2 regions of the Janthinobacterium sp. OK676 genome follow, and region 1 is predicted to be linked to the other one. Evidence: predicted binding sites of a transcription regulator. Region 1 holds the regulator's gene; the other holds the start of a gene.
The links. The regulator FNR, encoded in region 1, switches genes on or off when oxygen is low (the NO sensors DNR and NnrR bind a similar motif). The targets are predictions, from matches to a motif close to TTGATNNNNATCAA.
Positions count from the first base shown of each region.

Region 2: nirK (copper-containing nitrite reductase) is a predicted target of FNR. The motif match lies at 3,126-3,139, and genes of this name have one in related genera.

Region 1 is NZ_FNHA01000018.1:64,165-69,480, forward strand. Features, by position in the region: gene ccoP (cytochrome-c oxidase, cbb3-type subunit III) at 1-21, shown strand, start outside; gene ccoG (cytochrome c oxidase accessory protein CcoG) at 26-1,408, shown strand; gene BLU39_RS26885 (FixH family protein) at 1,555-2,079, shown strand; gene fnr (fumarate/nitrate reduction transcriptional regulator Fnr) at 2,083-2,841, opposite strand; gene BLU39_RS26895 (response regulator) at 3,081-5,316, shown strand, end outside.
Region 2 is NZ_FNHA01000003.1:119,315-124,630, forward strand. Features, by position in the region: gene BLU39_RS07415 (nitric-oxide reductase large subunit) at 1-872, opposite strand, end outside; gene ytfE (iron-sulfur cluster repair protein YtfE) at 887-1,564, opposite strand; gene nirK (copper-containing nitrite reductase) at 1,591-3,057, opposite strand; gene norR (nitric oxide reductase transcriptional regulator NorR) at 3,208-4,767, shown strand; gene BLU39_RS07435 (c-type cytochrome) at 4,908-5,249, opposite strand; gene BLU39_RS07440 (c-type cytochrome) at 5,264-5,316, opposite strand, start outside.

The DNA.
Region 1 (5,316 bases):
TCCCCGACGCCCGTGAAATGATGTAATGGAACCTCAAGTCATCAAGATGTATGCGGCCCGCGAGCAGATCTACCCTCGCGAGGCCAAAGGACGCTACGCTACCTGGCGATGGGTATGCGTATGGCTTACCCAGCTGGCGTTCTACGGCTTGCCGTGGTTGACCTGGAACGGCAGGCAAGCCCTGCTGTTCGACTTGACCACGCGCAAGTTCTACATTTTCGGCGTCGTGCTGTGGCCCCAGGATTTCATCTATCTGGCGGCCCTGCTGATCATCTGTGCGTATTTGTTGTTCCTCGTCACGGCCATTGCCGGGCGGGTGTGGTGCGGGTTTTCTTGCCCGCAAACGGTATACACGGAAATCTTTCTGTGGGTCGAACGCCGCATCGAGGGCACGCGCAGCGCGCGCATGGCCCTCGACAGGCAGGGCCCGTCCGTGCGCAAGGCCTTCAAGAAGACGGCCAAGCACCTGGTATGGGGCGCCATCGCCCTGTGGACGGGCTTTACCTTTGTCGGCTACTTCACGCCGATCAAGGAACTGGCGCGCGAGGTGACCACCCTCAATTTCGGTCCCTGGGAATGGTTCTGGGTCTTGTTCTACAGCCTGGCAACCTACGGCAACGCGGGCTGGCTGCGCGAACAGGTGTGCAAATACATGTGCCCCTACGCGCGCTTCCAGAGCGCCATGTTCGACCAGGACACCCTGATCATCACCTACGATGCCAAGCGCGGCGAACCACGCGGCGCCATGAGCAAGAAGGCCGGCAACAACGACAAGCTGGGCGACTGCATCGATTGCACCCTGTGCGTGCAGGTGTGTCCGACCGGCATCGATATCCGCAACGGCCTGCAGTATGAATGCATCGGCTGCGCCGCCTGCGTCGATGCCTGCAACAGCGTGATGGACAAGGTCGAGCGGCCGCGTGGCCTGATACGCTACAGCACCGACCATGCGATGGAAAACAACTTCAATTCGAAGCAGATCCGCCAGCGCGCCATGCGCCCGCGCGTGCTGATCTACACGTCCATCCTGGCCCTGATCATCATCGCCGTATGTACCTCGCTGGCCCTGCGCACGCCCCTGAAAATGGACGTGATCCGCGACCGCGGTTCAATGGGACGCGAAGTGGAAGACGGCATGATCGAAAACGTCTACCGCCTGCAGATCATGAACACGTCCGAGCAAAGCCAGCATTTCAAGATCAGCGCTTCCGGCTTGCCGGGCCTGACCTTGCTGACGCGCGAAGAAGTGACCTTGCAGCCGACGGAAACGCTGGGCTGGCCGATCCGCCTGCGCGTGCCGCACGGCGTGGGCGAGAAGGGCTCGAACAAGATTGCGATCGAATTGCAATCGCTGGACGACCCGTCGCTGCACGTGCGCGAAAGCGCGGTCTTCATCGTGCCGCGGTGATGTTGATTCGGGGTCGGACCCTCTGGGTCCGACCCCGGTATTTCGCCGTAGGGGTAGCATTCAACATGCGGTAGGTTTACTGTATTTTCAACCCAGAAGCAAAAGCTGGGGACAGACCCAAAGGGCCTGACCCCAAGGAGAACAAAATGTCCGACAGTCTGAAACTGCAAGCCCCCGTTGCCCCGTGGTACAAGCACCGCTGGCCATGGCTGCTGATGATCGGCCCCGGCCTGTCCGTGGTCGTCGGCAGCTTCATGGGCTATATCGCGTTTACGCAGCCCGACGCGCTGGTGGTGGGCGATTATTACAAGCAGGGCAAGGCGATCAACCAGGATTTGAAGCGCGACACGATCGCCAGCGACCTGGCCATGGATACGAGCCTGTCGTATGACGTGGCGCAGGCGCGCCTGAGCGGCTCCGTGCACAGCTTCGGCAAGGCCTATCAGGCTCCTTTGCTCCTGCACCTGGCGCATGCGACCCTGCCGGAAAAGGATATCAAGCTGCTGGTGCGGCCCGATGCGGCCGGCAATTTCTCGGTCGCCCTGCCGATGCTCGAGCGCAGCCGCTGGCAGGTGCTGGTGGAAAACGACAAGCGCGAGTGGCGCCTGTCCGGCATCTGGACCTGGCCCGTGCAACGCAGCATCGCGCTGCGCGCGGATGAAGAGCTATAAAGCTTATTTACACACGTCCGTGCCTGCCGTAATGGCTTTCAGCTTGGCAGGCTGCAAGATCTCGATCTCGCGGTTCGACACGCGCAGCCAGCCTTCCTTCTTGAATTTCGACAATAAACGGCTGACGCTCTCGATGGTCAGGCCCAGGTAGTTGCCGATTTCCTCGCGCGACATGCGCAGCTGGAAATTGCTGCCCGAATAGCCGCGCGCCTCGTAGCGCGACGCCAGGTTGACGATGAAGGCGGCAAAACGCTGCGTCGCCTGCATATTGCCCAGCAACAGCATGACACTTTGCTCGCGCGTGATTTCCTGGCTCATCATGCGGTGGAAATGACGCAGCAGGGTCGGCATATTGCCCAGCAATTGTTCCAGGCTGGAAAACGGGATTTCACACACTTCGCTGTCTTCCAGCGCCACCGCATTACAGTGGTGGCGGTCGGCGCTGATGGCGTCCATGCCCAGCAGTTCGCCGGCCATCTGGAAACCCGTCACCTGCTCTTCGCCACCGGGATTGATCTGATAGGTCTTGAAGTGTCCCAGGCGGATCGCGTACAGGTTCTGGAACGAGTCGCCGATGCGGAACAGCGAGGCGCCGCGCACGATCTTGCGGCGGCGGCCGATGATCTGGTCCAGCCTGTCCATGTCGCCCACATCGAGGCCCATCGGCAGGCACAATTGATGCATGCTGCAGGTCGAGCATCGCGCACGCAACGCTTCCACGGTTACTGTGGGCAAGGTTGGAGTGAGTAGCGCTTCAGTCATGTCGGTACCTTTTAGAAAATGCAACAACAAGTTTACTGCATACAGGGTTGCCGTGTGCCAATTTCACGGTAATTTCGGCGAATAAACGACGTCCAGCCTTTAATTATATGGCAACATCGTCACAAGCCCATGCGGGGAGGGGCATTTGCGCGGTGCCGCTTGCCAAGTTGATGTATTGATAGGAAAATTCCTAACAGCATTATCTGCCGCCTGTGCCGCCCGGTACTGAAAAGGAAATCATGAAGCCTCTCGGCATCAAAGCAAAAGTCGCGCTGGCCACCAGCCTGACCTCGATCGCCATGATCGCGCTGGTCACCATGATCCAGGTGCGGCACATGCGCGACGACTTCACGCGAGTACTGCTGAGCCAGCAGTCTTCCCTGATCAGCCGCACCGCAGCCGAGCTCGACGACAAACTGGGCATGCTGCTGCAGATCGTCACCCTGACGGCCAGGCAGCAGCCGCCGGAATTGATCGCCCAGCCGGCCCAATTGCGCGAATACTATTCGCGCCGCTCGATGCTGGTGCTGTTCGACGACGTGCTGGTGCTCGATGCGCAGGGCGCTGTCGTGGCCGACATGCCGGAAGTGGCGGGGCGCGCCGGCATCAACGTCGCCGAGCGCGAGTATTTCCAGACCGTCCTGCGCACGCGCCAGCCCATGATCACGGAACCCATGCTGGGCAAGTCGAGCGGCATGCCCATCGTGCAGATGGTGGCGCCCGTGCTGGCCGCCGATGGCCAGGTGGCCGGCGTGGTGATCGGCGTGCTGCGCCTGTACAAGGACAATCTGCTGGGACGTCTGCGCACGGAAAAGATCGGCAAGAGCGGCTATTACTTCATCCTCACGCGCGGCGCCGTGCCGCGCTACGTGCTGTACCCCGATACCAGCCGCTTGTTGCAGCCGCGCCAGCCGAACGCCAACCCGACCACCACCCAGCTATTGAAGGAAGATGGCGAAGGCAGCATGGTCAGCACCAACAGCCGCGGCGTCACGGCCGTCAACAGCTTCAAGCGCCTGAAATCGGTGAACTGGCTGCTGGCCGCCTCGCTGCCCGTCGACGACGCCTTCGAACCGTTCGACGGCGTGCTGTACCGGCTGGTGCTGTGGAGCATCCTCGCCTCGCTGCTGGCCGCTGCCGTTCTGGGCTGGGTCACCGTGCGCCTGCTGTCGCCGCTGGTGCGTTTGCGCGACACCCTGCTGGCCCTGCGCACCAGCGGCAGCCGTTTCACCCCCGTGCCGGTGCGGCAGCGCGACGAGATCGGCGAACTGACGGAAGCGTTCAACGGCCTGATGAGCGAACGCGACCGCCTGCAGCAGGAACTCGAATCGCGCGCGGCCGAGCTGGAGCAGGAGCGCGACCGGGCCGAGGCGGCCAACCGCGCGAAGAGCGATTTCGTGGCCAACATGAGCCATGAAATCCGCACGCCCCTCAATGCCGTGCTGGGCATGGTGTATTTGCTGGGCAATACCAAGCTCGATACGGAACAGCGCAAGTATCTGACCATGGTGCGCGTGGCGGGCCAGTCGCTGCTGGGCATCCTCAACGACGTGCTCGACTATTCGAAGATCGAGGCGCGCCGCATGGAATTGTCGCCCGTCGAATTCGACCTCGACGAAGTCATGAATACCCTGGCCACGACGATGACGATGAATGCGGGCGAAAAGGAGCTGGAACTGGCCATCGCCGTCGAGCCCGACGTGCCGCGGCGCCTCGTGGGCGACGCCCAGCGCCTGCAGCAGATTCTCGTCAACCTGGCCGGCAATGCCATCAAATTTACCGAGAACGGCGAAGTGGTGGTGGCCGTCAGCCTGGCCGAAAGCGAAAACGGCCGCGCCTGGCTGCGCTTCGAAGTGCGCGACACGGGCATCGGCATGACGGAATTGCAGCAACAGCAGCTGTTTGCCGCGTTTTCGCAGGGCGACCAGAGCATCACGCGGCGCTTCGGCGGCACGGGCCTGGGCCTGGCCATCAGCAAGCAGCTGATCCACATGATGGGCGGCGACATCGCCGTCGCCAGCAGCGAAGGCAAGGGCAGCCGCTTCTGGTTCAGCGTGCCCTTCGAGATGCTGGCGCAACCGGCCGAAACGCGGCGCACGCCGGCGCTGGGACAGCTGCGCCTGCTGGTGGCCGACGACAACCGCACCACGCGCGAACTGATCGTGAAACTGATCGAGGCGTGGGGCTGGCTGGCCGACGAAGTGGACTCCGGCTTTGCCGCCATCGAACTGTACCGCGAGCGCCTGGCGCAGCAGCAACCGTACGATGTCGTGCTGGCCGACTGGCACATGCCCGTCATGGACGGCCTGGCCACGGCCAAGGCCATCCGCCAGGCGGCCAGCGGCCAGCGCCAGCCCATCGTGGTGATGGTCAACGCCTTCGCCCGCAATCACCTCGAGGAAATCTCCAGCGCGGCCGAGGCCGACGTCGTGCTGATGAAACCGATCACGGGATCGAGCCTGTTCGACGCCCTGC
Region 2 (5,316 bases), on a different contig from region 1:
AGCGCCACCACGAGGAACAGATATTTTCCCAGTCCCCGCTGCGAAGGCGTCAGCGCGAACGTGGTGAGCGGGTCGCGCGGACCGGCCGCCGGCAGCGCTTCATCGTGGTCGCGCAGGAAGGCCCAGCCCCAGACGAGGAAGCCCACGCCGGCCAGCAGCACCACCACGCTGGCGACCGACCAGACGAGGTTTTCGCCGCTGGGCTGGTTGCCGATCAGCGGTTCGTGTGGCCAATTGTTCGTATAGGTCACTTTCTGGCCAGGACGCTCGGTGGCGGCGGCCCATGCCGTCCAGAAGAAGAATTGCGTCATCTGCGCGCGCCGCTCGGCGCTGGGCAGGGTGTTTTCCTTCATGGCGAAATGCTCGCGGCTGGCGTGCAGCGCCGGCGCGTCGGAGAACAGCTGGTCATAATAGTGCGCCGTGTTGGCAATCGCTTGCACGCGGCGCGGCGACAGGCGCAACACTTGCGCATCATCGGTGCGGTTGCCCCGGTATTCGAGCTTGAGCGCTTCGCGCAGCGCCGCCTGCGCGGGGCCGTCGAGCGCCGCGTAGGCCTTGCCATGCTGCTCTTGCGCGGCCAGTTCCAGCCAGGCCGTCAGTTCGCGGTGCAGCCAGTCGGCCGTCCAGTCGGGCGCCTGGTAGGCGCCGTGGCCCCAGATGGAACCGAGCTGCATGCCGCCGACCGATTGCCAGGCCGTCTGGCCGTCGAGGATGCCCTCGCGGTCGAACAGTTGCCGGCCATCCTGCGCCAGCACTTGCGCGGGGATGGGCGGCGCCTGCCGGTACACTTCGGCGCCGTAGTAGCCAAGCAGCGAAAACGTCACGATCAGCACACCGATCAGGGTGAACCAGAGTTTTTTATATTGACCCATGGGTCTTTCCTTTGTCAGTGCACCACGGCCGGCGCAAAGCGCTCGAACAGGATATTGTTTTCGGTATGGATATGCGCCATCAGATCCTCGCGGAAGGTGCGCAAGCCCGTGTACAGCGCGCGCCAGGTGGTGCAGGCGCCGCCAGGTGCGGTGATATCGTTCGTCATTTCCTCCATCGCGCGCAAGGCCACGCCATGGTCGTCGTGCTCCATGCGCATCACGTTGATGGGCGCGCCGGCCCGTGGGCCCTGGCCGCGCACGATCATGGGGAACAGCACGTCTTCTTCCTTGCGCATATGGCTTTCCAGTTCCTGCGCCATGGCCGACAGGTGTTCCGCCAGCCCGTGCGGACAGTCGGCGCGGTCGCCATGCACCTGCTCGACCTTGCGCGCCAGGCGTATCAGTTCGGGCAGCTGCTCGCGGTGCACGGCGTGGTAGCGCGACAGGATGTGTTCCACCAGCTCGGTGGCCGAAGCTTCCTGCCAGTCACGCTCGCCGCTGGCGTCAGTCCGCCCTGCCAGCACTTGCAACTCCTTGACGATGGGCGCCGTGTCCACGCCGGCCGCTTCGGCCGCCGCGCGCAGGGTCTTGTTGCCGCCGCAGCAGAAATCCAGGCGGTGGGCATCGAACAGGCGCGTGGCGCCGGGGATGCGGCGGGCCAGCTGGCCCAGGGATTGATCGATCATGTCCATAATGGTTCCTTGAGGATGAATGGGGTTTATTGATGGGCACCAGCGTGGTAGACGCCGGGCACCGGTTCGCCAGTCACTTCCAGCACGCCCACGGCGCCCTTGCCGGCGCGCGACAGCGCATGGTCGACCAGCAGATAGCTGCCAGGATGCTGTACCTTGAGTTCGACGATGGTCGCGCCGCCCGGTGCCACAAGCGTCGTTTGCACGTCGTGTTTCGGGCTGCTGATCGAGCCTTCGCTGTACACCTTGTCGAAGATCTCGCCGATGATGTGGAACGATGAAATCTTGTTCGGGCCGCCGACGCCGAAATAGATGCGCACCGTCTCGCCGACTTTCGCCTGCAGTTTGTGCGTCTTGCTCAGGGCGCCCACTTCGCCGTTGAAGACGTAGTAGTCGGGCAGCTCATTGGCCATTTTTTCCAGGTTCGCTTCCTGGTGCACGGGTGCGCCGTGCGGACGGCCCGTGTACATCTCGCCCTGCATCACGTAATACTCGCGGTCGACTTTTGACAAGCCGCCTTCCGGTTCGACCAGGATCATGCCGTACATGCCGGCCGCGATATGCTGCGGCACCAGCGGCGTGGCGCAGTGGTACACGAACAGGCCGGGATTGAGCGCCTTGAAGGTGACGGTTTTTTCCTGGCCCGGCGCCACCTGCGTATGCTGCCCGCCGCCATGACCACCCGTCACGGCATGCAAGTCGATCGAGTGGATCATCTTGCTGTCCTTGGCGTTGAACAGGGTCAGTTCCACCGTGTCGCCCACCTTCGCGCGCAGCATGGGGCCGGGCACCTGGCGGTTGAAGGTCCAGTAGGTAAAACTGGTGCCGTCATCGAGCTTGCCCGGCAGTTCCACCGTCTCCATCCGGTATTTCAGGGTTTGCGGCGCACGCGCGCCAATGGCGGACGGCACGGAGGCGGGATTGGCCGCCACGTTGACGGCAGATGGGTCGGGGCCGCGCATCGGCGATGGCGCGGGCGTGTACAGGGCCAGCGCGGCGGCCTGGCTCGATTCGCTGGCCGCCTTCGGCGCCGCCGTCTCGGCCAGCGAGGTACCGCTCACTTCCAGCTTGCCTTCCATGCCGATCTGGCGGTGGCCGGGGATCGAGCAGTAATAAGTGAACGTGCCCGCGCGCGTGACCTTGAAGCGCACGGTGGTGCTGCCGCTGTTGGCGCTGAACTTCGCGGATGCGACGTTCAGTTCCGGGATCAGCAGATCGTGCTCGGCGCCTTCGCCGCTTTTCAGCACCAGTTCGACCGTGTCGCCCACCTTGGCCGCCAGCACGGGGTTGACCTGGCCCTTGGCGTCGATGAACACCATCTTGCCGTCGACGATATTGGTTTGCAGTTCATAGCGCTTGAGCGCGGCGGCGGCCGAGGGTTGGCTGACAGCGGCGGCGGTGGCAGGGAGGCTCACCTGGGCTTGCACGGACAGGGGCATGGCCAGTACGCAGACGGCGGCGGCAATGGCGCGGAGGGAGGGAGTCGTTTTCATCAAGCTTTCCTTGGTCTTGTATGCCGGTTCGGCACCCTTACCCAGGCAATCCGTGTGCCAGGAAAAACTTGTTTTAAATCAACGATTTGAAAAATGCAGGGTCGATATGACCCTCTTTGGGCGTGGTCCGTTGTACCCTGCATGGTAATTATGACCACCACCGCCATCCACCTGCTGCTGCTCACCGACCTGGTCGCCGACCTGCCCGTGGCCGTGCGCCTGCAGCGCCTCGTCGGCAGCCTGCGCGCCCACTTCGGCTGCGAAGCCGTGGCCTTGCTCAAGCTCGACGGCGAGCATTTGCGCCCCGTGGCGATGGCCGGCCTGGCCAGCGACGCGCTGGGACGCCGCTTCGCCGTCGCCGACCATCCACGCCTGGCCGCCATCCTGCAGCGGCGCGGCGTACTGTGCTTCCATCACGACAGTTCCCTGCCCGATCCCTACGATGGCCTGATCGCCGAGCGGGCCGGCGAGCCGCTGCCCGTGCACGACTGCATGGGCATGGCGCTGGACCTGGAAGGCGAACGCTGGGGCGTGATCACGCTCGACGCGCTGCAGGTGGGCACCTTCGACGGGCAGGCGCAGCGCGACCTGGGCGAACTGGCCTGCGCCATCGAGGCGGCCGTGCGCGTGACGCGGCTGGAAACGGAAATCCGCGCCCTGCGCCTGTCGGGCGGCGCCATGCTGGCCGATGCGCAGGCGCCGCGCGAGGAACACGATTTCGTCGGCCAGAGCGGCGCCATCACGCACTTGCTGCACGAATTGCAGGTGGTGGCCGATTCCGAACTGCCCGTGCTGCTGCTGGGAGAAACGGGCGTCGGCAAGGAATTGTGTGCGCACCGCCTGCACCGGCTGTCGCGCCGCGCGGGCAAGCCTTTGATCCACGTCAATTGCGCGGCCTTGCCGGAATCGCTGGCCGAAAGCGAATTGTTCGGCCATGTGCGCGGTGCGTTTTCCGGCGCCGTCAGCGACCGGCCCGGGCGCTTCGAGGCGGCCGAAGGGGGCACCCTGTTTCTCGATGAAGTGGGGGAATTGCCATTGTCGATACAGGCCAAGCTGCTGCGCACCTTGCAAAATGGCGAAATCCAGCGCCTGGGCGCGGACCGGCCGCGCCGCGTCAACGTGCGCGTGATCGCCGCCACCAACCGCAGTCTGCGCGAGCATGTGCGCGACGGCACGTTCCGCGCCGACCTGTATCACCGTTTATCCGTGTATCCCGTGCCGATTCCGCCGCTGCGCGAGCGGGGCAATGACGTGCTGCTGCTGGCCGGCGGTTTCCTGGAACTGAACCGCGCGCGCCTGGGCTTGCGCAGCCTGCGCCTGTCCGCTGCGGCGGAAAACGCCTTGTGCCACTACCGCTGGCCCGGCAACGTGCGCGAACTGGAACATGTGATCAGCCGGGCCGCGCTGAAAGCCGTGATACGCGGCGCGGACCGCAAGGACATCGTGACCCTGGAAACGGACATGCTCGACCTCGATGCGCTGGAAGCGCCGGCCGGCGCGGATACGCAATTGCCGGCGCCAGCCGCCTGTGGCACGCCGGCGGCGCCGCTGCTATCGATGCATCAGATCGTGGAAGCGAGCCAGCGCCAGGCCATCCGGCAAGCGCTGGTGCTGCATCAGGATAACTGGGCCGCCGCGGCGCGGCAGCTGGGGCTCGACGCAAGCAATCTGCACAAGCTGGCGCGCCGCGTCGGACTGAAGAACACCTAACCAAACCTACTGCGCGTCGGTATAGGCAACCTGCGATGCTCACTGTGCTTCAGCACAGTTCCGCGTCTCGGCCGCCTCTCCCTTCCGCTCGCTACGGTTTTGTCAGGTGTCAGAACAACCAATCAATCCGGCGCTACAACTCAGCGGTGAGTCACCAGGCTGGTCGGCAAACTGTGCAGGTAGGCGGCCAGGTCCTTGATGTCCTGGTTGCTCAGCGGTTTTACCTGGCCCGTCATGATGGCGTTGTTGCGGCCGTTGGCCTTGTCGCCCCGCTTATACGCGGTCAACGCGTGTTCCAGGTAATCGCGGTGCTGGCCCGCCAGTTTCGGGTACGACGGGTCGATGGGCGAGCCGTAATCCTTGCCGTGGCAGGTGGCGCAGCTGTATTTTTCGGCCAGGGCCTTACCGGTATTGATATTGCCGGCGGCGCTGGCGGAAAACGAGACGGTGGCGCAAACGAGGGCGGCGAGTAGTGTTTTCATCATCTGGCTGGTCCTCAGTTCGGCTTGGCTTGTTGCGCATAATACGCGGCGACATCGGCGATATCCT